2 regions of the Streptomyces sp. NPDC044921 genome follow, and region 2 is predicted to be linked to the other one. Evidence: riboswitches for the same ligand, from Rfam matches in the RefSeq annotation. Region 2 holds a riboswitch; the other holds the start of a gene.
The links. A riboswitch is a leader RNA that binds a small molecule or an ion and turns the genes downstream of it on or off. The one in region 2 is predicted to bind cobalamin.
Positions count from the first base shown of each region.

Region 1: it holds a riboswitch for cobalamin, as region 2 does, so the genes downstream of both, AC07DA_RS23365 (ABC transporter substrate-binding protein) here and AC07DA_RS08495 ((2Fe-2S) ferredoxin domain-containing protein) in region 2, are expected to answer to the same signal.

Region 1 is NZ_JBWKIF010000015.1:73,987-78,397, forward strand. Features, by position in the region: gene AC07DA_RS23355 (4-hydroxybenzoate 3-monooxygenase) at 1-1,111, opposite strand, end outside; gene AC07DA_RS23360 (CoA-binding protein) at 1,208-1,618, opposite strand; cobalamin riboswitch at 1,716-1,876, shown strand; gene AC07DA_RS23365 (ABC transporter substrate-binding protein) at 1,961-2,980, shown strand; gene AC07DA_RS23370 (FecCD family ABC transporter permease) at 2,977-4,029, shown strand.
Region 2 is NZ_JBWKIF010000004.1:278,567-282,977, forward strand. Features, by position in the region: gene AC07DA_RS08485 (ABC transporter substrate-binding protein) at 1-36, shown strand, start outside; gene AC07DA_RS08490 (iron ABC transporter permease) at 45-2,117, shown strand; gene AC07DA_RS08495 ((2Fe-2S) ferredoxin domain-containing protein) at 2,125-2,523, opposite strand; cobalamin riboswitch at 2,587-2,708, opposite strand; gene AC07DA_RS08500 (IucA/IucC family protein) at 2,737-4,293, opposite strand; gene AC07DA_RS08505 (IucA/IucC family protein) at 4,394-4,411, shown strand, end outside.

The DNA.
Region 1 (4,411 bases), on a different contig from region 2:
CCGCCGCCGTGCCGTGGTACACCTCGGACAGCCACTGCGAGAACTCCTGGTAGTCCCACACGCGCCGCAGACACGCCTCGGCATAGCCGGCCAGACCCCTGTCCTCACCCCGGGTCAGGTGGTCCACCAGGGCGTCACCCAGCAGGAAGGCGTCGTGCAGGGCCAGGTTCATGCCCTTGGCCGCGATGGGGGCGACCAGGTGGGCCGCGTCGCCGGCGAGGAAGAGACGGCCGTGCGCCATGGGCTCGGTCACGTAGTCGTGCATGTCCAGCACGCGCTTCTCGATCAGCCGCCCTTCGGTCAGCGGCGCCGCACCGTACGCCCCGAGCCGCTCCCGGAGCTCCGCCCAGACGCGCTCGTGCGGCCAGTTCTCCGGGTCGTCGCCCGGCGGGCACTGCAGGTAGTAGCGGGTCACCTCCGGGCTGCGCGGCATCTGCCCGGCGAACCCGCGGGCGTGACAGCCGAACAGCACGCAGTCCGCGGACGGCGGAGCCTCGGCGAGCAGCGCCAGCCAGCCGATGCCGTAGTCGTGCCGGGCGATCCGCACCCGCTCCGGCGGCAGCGACGCCCGGGACACCCCGCGCGCGCCGTCACACCCGGCGACGAACCCGGTCTCCACGACCTGCCGTTCGCCCGTCTCGGGACAGACGTACGACACCGAGGGCCGGTCGGAGCCGAGGTCGTGGAGCCGCACGTCCCGGACGCCGAAGCGGATCCGCCCGCCGCGCACGTCGGCGTACTCGCGGACCAGGTCCGTCACCAGCAGCGGCTGCGGGTAGACGAAGTGGTGGCTGCCCGTCAGCTCGCCGTAGGAGAACCGGTAGCGCTCCCCGCCGAAGCGGAACTCGCACGCGCTGTGCAGCTCCGCCCGGTCCAGCAGGTTACGGGCGAGGCCGCGCTTCTCCAGGCCGCGTACGGCCCACTCCTCGATGACGCCCGCCCGCGGCCGCCGTTCGATGAACTCCCGGGTCTCGGTCTCCAGCACCAGGCAGTCCACCGAGGCGGCCCGCAGGATGTTGCCGACGGTCAGACCGGCGGGGCCGGCGCCCACGACGACGACCGGGAAGCGTTGCGGGGCACCGGAGTTCGCGGGCGGCGGGAGACGGGTCATGCCGCTCATTATGGAGGCGGTGCCGGCGCACGGGCACCCGCACGGCGGCCGGACGGGCGCACCGTTTCCGCGCCCCGCGGCGGGGCGCCGTGGCGGTCACCGCCCGAGCCGCGGGATCTCGATCGCCGGGCAGCGGTCCATCACCATCTCCAGGCCCGCCGCGCGGGTCCGCGCGTACGCCGCCTCGTCGACGACGCCCAGCTGGAACCAGACGCCCTTGGCGCCCTTCGCCACCGCCTCGTCCGCGACGGCCCCGGCGAGCTCGCTGTTGACGAAGACGTCGACGACGTCCACGTCGAAGGGGATGTCCGCCAGGCTCGCGTACCCCTGCTCGCCGTGCACCGTCTCCGCCTTCGGGTGCACCGGCACCACGCGCTTGCCGAAGCGCTGCAGCACCGCGGCGACGCCGTACGCCGCGCGCTGCCGGTTCGACGACAGGCCCACCACGGCCCAGGTGTCGCCTAGCTCGCTGAGGATCCTGCGGACCGTTGCCTCGTCGCCGTACACCGGCGGCCTCCTCGGGACGTCGTGGTCGAAGTGCTGTCCCGGCAACGGCGCGGGACGCGCGGTGATTCCCGGGGAGCCGCCGTGATAGCTTGCCGAGGCCAGTCGAACCCATGTACGTGGGTCAGGGAATCCGGTGGGAATCCGGAACTGACGCGCAGCGGTGAGGGGGACGGGCGGGGCCTCGGCCACTGGACTCCGGCACGGACGTCCGGGAAGGCGCTCCGTTCCGGGTGAACCCGAGTCCGAAGACCTGCTGGCGGCCCCCGCGGCCGGTACGCGGCGGGGGAGCACCGTACGACCGGGCTCCGCGATCGGGCCCTCGACGACTGAGGACTGGTTCCCGTGCCCCTCGCCCCACCCGCCCGCGCCGTCCTGCTGCTCGCGGCCGGCTCCCTGCTCCTGACCGGCTGCGGCGACGCCGAGCCCGCCGCCGCGAAGGCCGCCGCCGTCCGCCTCGGCAACTGCGGCCACGAGGTGCGCGTCGCCGCGCCGCCGCGGCACGCCGTCTCCCTCAACCAGGGCACCACCGAGATCCTGCTCTCCCTCGGCCTCGCCGACCGCCTCGCCGGCACGGCGACCTGGACCGACCCCGTGATGAAGGGACTGGAGAAGGCCAACGCGACGGTGCCGCGCATCGCCGACGACAACCCCTCCTTCGAGCGGGTCCTGGACGCGGACCCGGACTTCGTGGCCGCCTCCTTCGTCTCCACCCTCGGACCGGGCGGCGTCGCCACCCGCGAACAGTTCGGGAAGCTCGGCGTCCCCACCTACGTCTCGCCGTCCGACTGCGCCGGGAAGGACAACTCGGGCGGCGGCGACGGCGCACGCGACAAGGCCCTCGGCATGGACACCGTCTACGGCGAGGTGCGCGACCTCGCGGCCGTCTTCGGGGTGAGGGAACGCGGCGACGCGCTCGTGGCCTCCCTCCGCCAGCGCATGAAGAAGGCCACCGCCGGCGTCGACGCCTCCGACGTCACCCTCCTGTACTGGTTCGCCAACTCCGAGTCGCCCTACATGGCGGGCTGTTGCGGGGCGCCCGGCATCATCACCCGCTCCCTCGGCGCGAAGAACGTCTTCGACGACACGCACGAGGAGTGGCCGCAGGTCAACTGGGAGACGGTCGCCGAACGCGACCCCGACGTCCTCGTCATCGGCGACCTGACCCGCAAGTCGCAGACCGCCGAGTCGGCCGCGAGGAAGATCGCCTTCCTGGAGTCCAACCCGGCCACGAAGAACATGGACGCCGTCCGGCACAAGCGGTACGTGCTGCTCAGCGGGCAGGCCATGAACCCGACCATCCGCACGGTCGAGGGAGTGGAACGGGTCGCCGCGGGGCTGCGCCGGTTCGGGCTGGTGAAGTGACCGCCCCGGACCTGCCGGAGGCCGGGGCCCGGCCCCGGCGCGGGGCCGGGCTCGCCCTGGGCGCCGCCGGGGCCGCCGCGCTCGTCGCCTCCCTCGCCGTGGCCATCACCATCGGCCCCGCCGACATCCGCGTCACCGACGTGTGGTCCGTCGTGGCCGCCCATCTCGGCCTGGGCAGCTCGGACCTGACACCGCTCCGGGACGGCATCGTCTGGCAGTTGCGGCTGCCGCGCACCCTGCTCGCGGCCGTGTGCGGAGCCGGACTCGCCGTGTGCGGAGCGGTGATGCAGTCGCTGTTGCGCAACCCGCTGGCCGATCCGTTCGTGCTCGGGGTCTCCTCGGGCGCCTCCACCGGTGCGGTCGTCGTGGTCGTGCTGGGCGTGGGCGGCGGAGCGGTCTCCGTCTCCGCCGGCGCCTTCCTCGGGGCCCTGGTCTCCTTCGCGCTGGTGCTGCTGCTCAGCCACACCCTGGGCGGCACCACCGACCGGGTGGTCCTGGCCGGCGTCGCCGCCATGCAGCTGTTCTCGGCGCTCACCTCCTTCGTGGTGATGACCTCCGCCGACGCCGAGACGACCCGGGGCGTGCTGTTCTGGCTCCTCGGCTCGCTCGGCGGCGTCGGCTGGACGGACGTGTGGCTGTGCCTGGCCGTGCTGGCGGTCGCACTGGTGGTGTGCCTGGCGTACGCCCGCACCCTCGACGCCTTCGCCTTCGGGCAGGACGCGGCCGCCGCGCTCGGGGTGTCCGTGGCCCGCACCCGTCTGGTACTGCTGTGTGTCACGGCCCTGCTCACGGCGGCGCTGGTCAGCTCGGCCGGGGCGATCGGCTTCGTGGGCCTCGTCCTGCCGCACGCGGCCCGGGCACTGACCGGGCCCGGGCACGCCCGGCTGCTGCCGGTCACGGCGCTGGCCGGTGCGGTCTTCCTGGTGTGGGTGGACACGCTCGCCCGGACGGTGCTGGATCCACGGGAGGTGCCGGTGGGCGTCGTCACCTCGCTGATCGGGGTGCCGGCGTTCGTGGCCGTGCTGTACAAGACGCGGAGGGCACGGTGAGCGGGACGGGAACACCGGCGGACAGCGGGGGCCCGCGCTCCGGGCGGACCGGCCGCGGTTGCGGTGGGGTGACGGCTGGGGGGCGCGACCACGGTTCCGGTGGGGTGGAGACCGTGGGCTGCGGCTGCGGCTGCGGCTGCGGTTGCAGTGGGGTGGAGACCGTGACGGACGGCGGGGGTGCCGGTGGGGTGGAGGCCGCGGGGGGCGGCTGCGATTCCGGTCGGGCGGAGACTGCGGAGGGTGTCCGCGGTGCCGACGGGGCGCGTGCCGGGTGCGGTGTCCGCGAGGCCGGTGAGCCGCGGGCCGAGGGCGGTGTCAGCGGCGCCGACAGGCTGCGGGCCGTGGGGGTCGCCCGGGGTGCCGCTGGGCCGCGGGCCGTGGG
Region 2 (4,411 bases):
TACGTCGACGCCCTCGTCGGCGCGCTGACGAAGTAACGCCCGTCATGGCCGTCACCGAAGCGCCCCCCGCCGTCCGTCCCCCCGCGGCCGCGTCCCGGTCGGGCACGGCCGCGGTGACGGCCGGGCTCGTCCTCCTCGTCGCCGCCCTCGCGGTCGTCGACATCACCCAGGGCACCGCCGCCGTCGGGCCGGCGCAGGTGGTCAAGGCCCTGACCGGGCAGGCCGATCCGGCCGACGCGTCCGTGGTGATCGCCTCGCGGCTGCCGCGGATGACCGCCGGCGTCCTGGTCGGCGTCGTCCTCGGCATCGCGGGCGCCGTGCTCCAGGCCGTCAGCCGCAACGTGCTCGCCTCCCCCGACACCCTCGCGGTCAACGCCGGTTCGTACCTGGCGCTCGGGCTGGCCGGCACGACCGGCGTCTCCCTGCCGCTGCTCGCCTCCTCCGGCGTGGCCTTCGCGGGCGGTCTGGTGGCCGCGGCCGTGGTGCTCGCCCTGTCCGGCCTCGGCACGGGCACCGTACGGCTGGTCCTGGCCGGCACCGCGCTGGCGCTGGGCCTGAACTCCCTCACGGAAGGGCTGCTGTTGCTGTTCCCGCAGCAGACGGAGGGCCTCTACCAGTGGAACCAGGGCAGCATCGGCCAGAACGGCTTCGACGGCGTGCTGCAGATGCTGCCGGTCGCGCTCGTGGGGCTCGCGGGGCTGCTGCTGGTCGCCCGGCGGGTCGACGCGCTCGCCCTCGGCGACGACGCGGCGCGCGGTCTCGGCGTCCCGGTGCGCGCCACCCGCGTCACGGTGGTGGTGCTGGCGGCACTGCTGTCCGCGGCCGCCGTCACGCTCGCCGGGCCCCTCGGCTACGTCGGGCTCTGCGCGCCCGCCCTGGTCCGGCCGCTCGCCCGACGCTTCCGGGGCTTCACCCGCGCGCGGGCGGCGCTGCCCGCGGCCGGACTGGCCGGCGCGGCGCTGGTGCTCGGCTCGGACGTGCTGCTGCGCGCGATGATCCCCGCGGACACGGCGGTCGGCGTGCCCACCGGCATCGTCACCAGCCTGGTCGGCGCCGTGTTCCTGGTGGCGACGGCCCTGCGGCTGCGGGACACGGCCGGGGTGGAACCACCGGACCGGCTGCGCGTCCCCGGCCGGACCGCGTTCCTGGCCACGGCGGCCGCCCTGGCCGCCGTCGTCGTCGGCGCCGCCCTCGCCGGTGTGCTGCTGGGCGACAGCGAGCTCCTGCTCGGGGACGTCGCCAACTGGGCGCAGGGGCGGGCCGGCCGGACCGTCTCCTTCGTCCTGGACACCCGGGTGCCGCGGGTGCTCGCGGCGCTGTGCGCGGGCGCCGCGCTCGCCCTGGCCGGCACGCTGGTGCAGGCCGTGACCCGCAACCCGCTGGCGGAGCCCGGGGTGCTGGGCGTCTCGGGCGGCGCCGCGCTGGGTGCCGTGCTGCTGGTGACCACCGTGCCCGCCGCCGGCTCCTGGGGCGTGGCCTCGGCGGCGTTCGCCGGGGCGGCGCTGGCCTCCGCCCTCGTGTTCGGGCTCGCCGCCCGGGGCGGCTACCAGCAGAGCCGACTGGTCCTCGTCGGTATCGGCGTGGCGGCCGGATCGACGGCCCTGATCAGCCTGCTGATCGTGCTCACCGACCCGTTCAACGCCACGAAGGCGCTGACCTGGCTGTCCGGTTCGACGTACGGGCGGACCACGGCGGACGTCGTGCCGGTCGCGCTCGTGCTGGCCCTGGGCCTGGCCGTCGCGGTCACCCGGCGCACCGAGCTGGACCTCGTCTCGCTGGACGGGGACACCCCGCGCCTGCTCGGGCTGGGGCTGCCCCGGGCCCGGCTCGGCTTGCTGGTGGTGGGCGTGCTGCTGGCGGCGACCGCCGTGGCCTCGGCCGGCACCATCGGCTTCGTGGGCCTGGTCGCGCCGCACGCGGCCCGGGCCCTGGTGGGCCGGCGGCACGTGCGGGTGGTGCCGGTCGCCGTGCTGCTCGGCGCCGCCCTCGTGTGCGCGGCCGATCTCGTCGGCCGCACGGTGATCGCCCCGGCCCAGCTGGGCGCCGGCCTGATGACGGCCGTGATCGGCACCCCGTACTTCCTGTGGCTGCTGGTCCGCGGCCGCAGGGCGGCCTGAGCGGGTGTCAGGGACGGTCCCCGTCGCGCCGCGCCCGTGGGCTGAAGACGTACAGGTCGAGGATGTCGGGCAGCGGGGCGACTCCGGGGCCGCCGGCCCGGACCCAGGAGACGACGTCCTCGGTGGCGGCCGGGTCGTTGACCAGGCCCAGCCAGACCGGCCGGGCGCCGGCGGCCCGGCCCGCGGCGGACGGCTGCACCACGACCACGTTGGCCTGGTCGCAGACGTCCAGGCAGTCGGAGATCCGCACCGGCGCCGCCGCGCGCAGGCGCTCGGTCTGGGCCGCGTGGTCGACACCGGTCACCTTGGGGCTGCCGCAGCAGCAGTCCCGGCAGACGACGACACGGCACGGCGGGGAGCCGCCCGGGGTGTCGTCCAGGGGTTCGCCGGCCGGCGTCGCGGGCATGCCGCACCTGCCCTCTCTCCGGGGAGATCCGCCCCGGTGGTCCGTGGAGGAGGCGACCGCGTGAGTCTCCTGGCTCTCGGGTCGCCGCCGGTCCCGGCCTTCCCACCCGCTCGCGGGCAGTGGCCTGTCGGGACCGGCTCGCCGATCACAGTGGCGGGACCGCGCCGGACTCACACCGGCTTCCTCGTCCGCCGTCGCCTTTGTCGCCGGTCATCATTCCACGGCTCCGGGGCGGGCGGCGGGCCGCCCGAGCGGGTGGGGCAGCGGCAGGTAGCGGGCGTCGGCGCCGTCCGCGCCCGTCCAGCGCAGCAGCAGGTTCGTCTTGGCGGGCAGCGTCGGGGAGGCGAGCAGGGCGGGGATCTCCGGCAGGTCGTGCCGGGCGAGTTCGCGGCGGGCGGCGGGCCAGGGGTCGAATCCGGGACGGCGTTCGACGAGGGCCCCGGCGATCTCGGTCAGGTGGTTGACGACCAGGCAGTACACCAGCCGCTCCCAGCCGGCCGCGCGCGCCACGTCCGGCAGCAGCTTCACGCCCTCGGCGTCCCGGTACAGCACCTGCACGGGCATGCCGTCGGCGTCCACGGCGACCAGCGTGTTCTGCAGGTGCGCCTCGACGACGACGCCGTGCCCCGCGAAGGCCGCCAGGACCGGGGGCACCGCGTGGGCGAGGTAGGCCCGCCACCAGGCCTCCGGGTCGGTGACGCGGTCGAGCGGGTTGCCGTCGAAGCCCTCGACGAGCCCGGCCGCCAGCAGCGGGGTCGCCCCGGGCAGGAGGCGGCCGCCGAAGCCGTCGCGGACCAGGACGGCCAGGGCCTCGAAGGCGAAGTCCGCGGTGCGGTAGCCGCGGTCGGCGAGCCAGCCGGGCGGGCCGTCGTGGGCGGCGAAGGCCGCGCGCACCGCGGTGTCGGTCCGGCGCAGGGCGAGCAGGTCGTGGCGCCACAGCCGGCGGATGTCGTTGGTGATGCGCACGTCCAGGCTGAACTTCAGGAAGAGGTCCCGCCCGGGGGCGTGGACGGTGCGGATCGCGGCCGTCGGCCAGGTGTCGAAGGCCGTGGTGCCGAGCCGCAGGAGCCTGCCGTCCGCGAAGGCGGGGGCCAGCTCCCGGGCGGCCAGGTCGAGCTGCCAGGGGTGGGCCGGGAGCAGCCGGTAGCCGGGCGGGGCCGTGCCGAGCGTGTCGAGGGCGGAGGTGTCGCCCTCCTCCACGAGGGTGTCCTCGCGCAGCCCGAGCAGGACCAGCGGGAAGCGGGCGTGCGCCTCGGGCGCGTACGGCAGCCAGGCCGCGGCGGGGCCGCCGCCGCGGGCCTTGGGAGCCGGGTGGTGGGTGTGGCCGGTGAGCAGGCACTGCTCCGACCGCTGGTAGAGGTCCTCGGGCGGGGCGGCTCCGGCGCGGGCGGTGAGCAGCGCCGCCACGGCGTCCCGGCTGTCGGTCATCTCGGCGGGCAGGTCGGGGTTGGCCAGCCCCGTGCGCCGGCGCAGCTCCCCGGCGACCAGCTCGACCAGGCCGGCGTGGTCGAGGCGTTGCCAGGTGCCCGCCACCTCCACCTCGGGCTCGGCGGGCCGGCGGGTTCCGCGCACGCGCAGCAGACGCCCTTGGCCGGGCAGCCGGTAGACGCGGTGTGCGCCCTCCTCGCGCACCGGCCGGGCGATCTCGCGCACCAGGCAGTTGAGCAGGGGCACGGCGGCGTAGGCGTCGGCGAGGCGGCCGGTGGCCGGGTCGTCACCGTGGGCCGAGTCGTCGTCGGCGGGCGGGGGCATGAGGTCCACGCGTTCCACTCGTCCCTACGGTCCTTCCAGCGTTCCGGGCGGAGATGATCAGTATGTCGGTCGTCGCCATTCCGCTGTGACGCCCTATTCGTACCCGAGGAGTCCGCCCGTGCACTGTCCCCCCAGC